2 regions of the Alkaliphilus crotonatoxidans genome follow, and region 1 is predicted to be linked to the other one. Evidence: riboswitches for the same ligand, from Rfam matches in the RefSeq annotation. Region 1 holds a riboswitch; the other holds the start of a gene.
What was found. Region 1 has a riboswitch for S-adenosylmethionine ahead of ACYQ1I_RS05275 (pyridoxal phosphate-dependent aminotransferase). Riboswitches for the same ligand answer to the same signal wherever they lie in the genome.

Region 1 (3,139 bases):
GCCAAAGCCAGCGAAGAGATGAAAGACAATCCCCCCTGTTAAAATTACCCGATCGGCCTTTACGACTTTTTTATTAATATAAATAGGGGTGCCTCGGCTCGATTCCCCTAAATAGCATAGTTGGTCTTCATCATTACAATTATGATCAATGATTTCAATTCTTTCATAGATGCCATCACCCACAATGGCCCTTTTTTCTTCCTCAGTTGAGGGTCTATGGGAACCTAGGGCAATGATGACGGTGATATCCTCATCTTCTATTCCCAATTCATTGAGATATGCCACAATAACCGGCAGGAATACGGCGGTTTTAATCCAAAGCCGAGTAATATCGCTGACAATAATTACTATTTTATCCTTAGCCTTGACAAGCTCCCTAAGGGGGCCGGTTCCTATTGGCCGATCAAGCCTTTCTCTAATCTTTTCTTCTATCTTATCTATGGGGCTAGAGTCCTTTGGAGTCAAGATATTAATAATGTTTTCCTCCTTAAGGGCAACCTCCCACTGACGACTTCCGTACTTGAAATGATACTGCCGCATATTAAATCACCTCCTGATTACGATACTTAAGCCCTGCCTTTTCCCTTAACAGCTTCAGACGTTCAATGGCCGCCAGTAGGGTCTCATTTTTTTTAGCATAATGAAACCGAATTAAATGACGTATATCCTCCTTGAAGAAGCTGGAGCCCGGTACAGCCGCAACCCCCACCTCCCGGGCCATCCATTCACAAAATTCCACATCATCATCCTGGGTAAACTCTGAAATGTCCACCATCACATAATAGGCCCCCTGGGGCGTGGTGTAGCGAAGGCCCGCTTCATCTAGCCCCTTTAGAAAAAGATCCCGTTTTTCTTTGTAGCTTGCCCGTAGTGATGCATAGTACTCATCGGGGAGCCTCAGCCCTGCCAGGGCTGCCTGCTGTAGAGGAGCCGAGGCCCCTACCGTGAGAAAATCGTGAACCTTCCTTGCCCCCTCGGTAATGTGATCGGGAGCAATCAAATACCCCAGCCGCCAGCCGGTAATAGAATAGGTTTTAGAAAGTGAGCTACAGGACACCGTTCTTTCATACATACCCGGCAGTGCTGCAAAATAGATATGTCGGTGGGGCTCCATGACAATATGCTCATAAACTTCATCAACAATTACAAAGGTATCGAATTCTTCTGCCAGGCTGGCTATATACTCCAATTCTTCAAGGGTGAAGACCTTACCCGTGGGGTTAGAGGGATTACAAAGGATAAGGGCCTTAACCCCCTGTTGAAAGGCATTTCTCAGCTCATTTCGATCAAAGGTAAAGTGGGGTGGCTTTAAAGGAACATAGATGGGCTCTGCCCCGCATAAAATTGCATCGGCAGCATAGTTTTCGTAAAATGGTGAAAAAACGATGACCTTGTCATTGGGGTTACACAGGGTCATTACGGCCACCATCATGGCCTCGGTGCTGCCACAGGTAACTACGATATCTGTTTGGGGATTAATTTCAATCCCCATCAGCTTAGATTGTTTCTGTGCCAACGCCTCCCGAAAGGCCTGGGAGCCCCAGGTAATTTCGTATTGATGGGGCCCCTTCTCAGCAGCCTCTTTCAGGGCCTCTATCAATTCACGGGGCGGATCAAAGTCAGGAAACCCCTGGGAAAGATTAATTGCTCCGTAGGAATTGGCGATTCTGGTCATTCTTCTGATAATTGAATCTGTGAAATAGCTTAAGCGACTGCTGATTTCAGCCATGTCAATCTTCCTTTCTTGATATATATTTGATCTATAAGAAAAAAAGCCCCTTAAAAGATCAAGGGGCTTAAAAATAATTAGGCCTCTTATCTTTCAGTCTCAACGACTGCAGGAATTAGCACCTGGCACTGGCTGTGCTGGTTGCTGGGCTTCATCGGGCCTTTCCCTCCACCTCTCTTGATAAGAGCTATTTAATTGTGTTTTCAAGAAATACTTTTATACTTTAATAAAATAAAGCCCCTTATAAAAGAGGCCTGTTAACAGTTTCCTCCCTTATCTTTCAGCCATTATGACTGCAGGAATTAGCACCTGGTACGATACCGGTTGCTGGGTTTCATTGGGCCCTTCCCTCCACCTCTCTTGATAAGAGTTATTCGATTTATTTGATAATTATATTTGATTCACCCATTGATGTCAATAGAAAAATTTAAAAATAAATTTTAATTGATAATGATTATTATTATAAACCAAGGGTATATTACCAGTAGATTCAAATACGGAAAAGATTTTAAGGAGGAATTTCAATGACTTATAAATTACCACAATTAGATTATGCCTATGATAGCCTGGAGCCCCACATTGATGCGGCCACCATGGAAATTCACCATACTAAGCATCATCAGGCCTATATTAACAACTTAAATGCCGCCCTTGAGCCTTACCCCGAGCTTCAGGGAAAGGACATCGAGGAACTGCTTCAATCCCTTGATCAGCTTCCCAAGGAAATTCAGCAGGCCGTAAGGAATAACGGCGGTGGCTATTATAACCATAACCTTTTCTGGAAGGTGATGGGCCCCCATGGAGGCGGCTTACCAAAGGGCCAGCTGTTGGAAGAAATTAATCAGACCTTTGGCAGCTTTGATCAGTTTAAGGAGCTTTTCAACAAGGCAGCAGCCACCCGTTTCGGCAGCGGCTGGGCCTGGCTGATTATCAATGCTTCTGGAAAATTAGAGGTGGTTTCCAGCCCCAATCAAGATAGCCCGATAATGGAAGGAAAGCGCATTTTACTAGGCCTTGATGTTTGGGAGCATGCTTATTACCTTAACTACCAAAACCGAAGACCCGACTACATTAGCGCCTGGTGGAATGTGGTTAACTGGAATTATGTCAACGAAAGGTATCAGCAATTAAAATAGATGCTTTTGCTCCTTATAGTTTTACCTCATCACTTAAAATTGAAGGACTCGATAGTCCTTCAATTTTTTTATTAATACCTAATCAGCAATACCAAACTCTTCTTTAAAAATATGCTCAAATTCTTCATTAACTTGAATTTCCTCTAATTGAAAATCTTTCCCGTTTCTGCTAAAATAAACAATCCAATAAGCCTTGTTTACATCTATTAAATTCCATGTATTTTTTTCTTTTACTATAATTCTGTCAATAACAAACTCTTCCTTTGTTTCTCCT
Region 2 (3,139 bases), on a different contig from region 1:
TAAGATGCTTTCCCAAAGCTATACGCCCAACGAAAATATGCTAGATATTGCCCATGGTTTTTGGGAGTACCCAGGGGAAAAACGAGGGTTAACCCATGGAGGTAATACTATCGCCTTTTCAAGCAATTTCCATCTTGTACCAGAGGAAAGATTTGCAGTAATTGTCTTAACGAATCAAGGGGGAGAAATCGATCTATGCTATGGTTTACCGAAGGCACTTGTAGAGCGGGGGGGAGCAATTACCCCTATGGAAGGAACGGGTTTAGGTGCAAAGCTCTTAGAGGGAAAATATCTGATGGCGCGACGGCCAGAGCATAGTGTAGCTAAGTTATATCCTTATTTTATCCCTTTAAAGGTCGAGGCTATTGGAGAAAATCGAATTCAAGTCAGTCAAATGACAGAGACTGCTGAATACATCCAAACGGCACCCAATGTGTATCGTAAAGCTTCTGGAAGCTCTATGTTTGATCCCATCCCTCAATTATATTTTCAGGTGGAAAATGGCAGCGTAATACAAATTTCCTCAGTGGTCTCAGATTATCTGCCCCTTCCTGCAGGGAGAACAACGCCCTTTTTAATCCTATACATTGTTGCAGCCGCCCTATGTGGGCTATATTTTATCACGATGTTGTTGATTCATCTTATTCAATGGATACGTAGCCTTGTTAGAAAAGAGAAGAATAGAATTTCTTTTCAAAATGGGCGGATGTATTTTGGTCTGCTGAATTTTATAGGAATATCCCTCGTAGGTAACTGTTTGTTACTGAGCGCACGTATGGTGATGGATAACAACCGAAGCTATGATGAGATAAAAATACATTTTTTCATCAACCTTATCTTTACAGTACTGGCCTTTATTACGATGCTATTTTTAGTGGTAAAGCGAAATACCTACAATTCGTCTAAAGGGAATAGGCGACAGACGATTTTATCGATGGTGATGTTAGGTATCTTAATAGCGTTACTGGTGATATGGAATTTCTATAGCTAAAATCAAGTATTACGCTTTTTTAAGGGTTTCTAACTGACTTGGGGACTATTTTTATAGTCCCATAATGCTTTTTGAGTTCTAGATACGTATATTATTGTGTCAAGCGTTTTGGAAAATGTCCCCAAAAAAGTTTTAACATAGCACCAGAAGCCTGATGCGAGCTTAAACTTTAATTTAAAAAAGTGTTGTTGTAAGACCTTGATTTTAGGTAACCTTAATAAACCTAAATCTAATATAGAAACGATCATTTGGGACATAATTATTTGACGTATAATAATATATTATCATAAATGAATCATAGATAACGGTACAATATGAAAATAATGCTTGACAACAGCCTTAATAACCATTAAAATCAAAATAATATAATTTAATTAGCAGTACTCTTATCCAGAGAGGTGGAGGGAAAAGGCCCGATGAAACCCGGCAACCGGCTTGAATTTTAAGCAGCGGTGCCAATTCCTGCGGAATATTTCGCAAGATGAGAGGGGAAAACCACCACTAAAAATATTCCTCTTTCATAAGAAAGGGGTTTTTTTTATACATAGAAATAGCTTTTATGTATAAAACCGAAAGATGAGGAGCTGATTAGAATTGAGTGTAGAAAATGTAAGACGTTTTTTTGTGGAAAGGGGATTAGCTGATCCTGTTTTTGAATTGGCTGAAAGCGGCGCCACGGTAGATTTAGCCGCCAAAACCATCGGCGTAGAGCCTGCCTTCATTGCCAAAACCCTGGCCTTTCGGTTAAGGGATCGAAATATTTTAATTGTAGCCCGGGGGGACGGTAAGATTGATAATAGAAAATACAAGCGTTACTTTCAGGTTAAGGCAAAGCTGTTAAATCATATGGAGGTGGAAGCTGTTACGGGTCACCCTGTGGGAGGACTGTGTCCCTTCGGCCTTGAAAGGCCTTTAGATGTGTATATTGACCAATCCATCAAGGATTTTGAGTACGTTTATCCTGCAGCTGGGTCCCGGTATTCAGCCCTAAAAATAACGCCAGAGGAAATACAGCAATTGACCAATGCCACTTGGATTGATGTTTGCCAGGATCAATAGGTCAGATAATGTTAAAAATAAATAAGGCTTATTGATCAGCGTGTAAAATTAAGTAAATAAATATGCGTAGTTTTAAGCCATTGAAGAATTCCAAGGGGGGTGCTTCGATGGCTTTAATACTATAGATAAACAAATAAGCGTAAATATGTAACAGTATAAATATTAACATGTTTATAACATCTAATTAACCAATTACAATGATTTTAAAGGTAAAATGATCATAATGTTAAAATATCCATTGGTTGTTAAATATAGGGAAGTACAGGAGTTAATTCAAAATACTGAAACAGCAGGACTATTGACAATGAATTAATGATGATAATCATTATTTTTTTAGCTCAAAAATGATACAAAAATCTTCTAGGTAATAAGTACTAAGTAATATATTTTAAATATAAAAATGTTAAAATAAATTAAATTATTACTTGCATCTGGCGATATCGTGTGACATAATCTAAGTAATACTATATTAAGACAAAGTGAGGTGACAAGATGGAAACGATGCTTCAAGATCGTCATGCCTTTCTATTTCAAGGAGTTGGGGCAGAATATCAAAAACTAATTACTAGATTTGACAAAGAACAGCTGGAGATTCTGAACTATTATTGCTCCGTTGTTCGACACGAATTAAATATGGATTTGTGGAATTATTTATTTAATGCTGCTGAAACCAGCCATGACAAGATGTTCACTGATTGGATCGCCATATATACCTGTGACTATATCGTTTATCAGCGTTATCGAAGTCTAGGGATGGAACCCGCCATTTTACTAGGTTACAGTATGGGATTAATCACAGCCATGGCCTGTGGTAAATCAATCTCCTTTGAAGCTGGCTTACATATGCTTTTAACAATTTATCAATATCCTAAGCTGGCTAACAGAGAGGATGAAGCCATGGCTGTTATCGTTGGCTTAACCTGCCATGATGTAGAGGAAATAATTCGAGAAAATAATCTACTGGGGCAGGTGGAGATAGGCAGTGAAAACAACGAATACTGTATTGTAATATCAGGTATGGAAGCAGCAGTTAATATGGTCATGGGGCTGTCAGAAATAAAGGGTGCTTTAAAGGTCAAGGAGGTCAAT

Region 2: it holds a riboswitch for S-adenosylmethionine, as region 1 does, so the genes downstream of both, ACYQ1I_RS13500 (YbaK/EbsC family protein) here and ACYQ1I_RS05275 (pyridoxal phosphate-dependent aminotransferase) in region 1, are expected to answer to the same signal.

The regions. Positions count from the first base shown of each region.
Region 1 is NZ_BAAHXS010000004.1:579,508-582,646, forward strand. Features, by position in the region: gene larAH10 (NPN-dependent 2-hydroxyacid racemase, LarAH10 family) at 1-540, opposite strand, end outside; gene ACYQ1I_RS05275 (pyridoxal phosphate-dependent aminotransferase) at 542-1,729, opposite strand; SAM riboswitch class I at 1,813-1,916, opposite strand; SAM riboswitch class I at 2,000-2,099, opposite strand; gene ACYQ1I_RS05280 (superoxide dismutase) at 2,254-2,865, shown strand; gene ACYQ1I_RS05285 (hypothetical protein) at 2,944-3,139, opposite strand, start outside.
Region 2 is NZ_BAAHXS010000006.1:304,246-307,384, forward strand. Features, by position in the region: gene ACYQ1I_RS13495 (serine hydrolase domain-containing protein) at 1-991, shown strand, start outside; SAM riboswitch class I at 1,375-1,479, shown strand; gene ACYQ1I_RS13500 (YbaK/EbsC family protein) at 1,586-2,050, shown strand; gene ACYQ1I_RS13505 (ACP S-malonyltransferase) at 2,543-3,139, shown strand, end outside.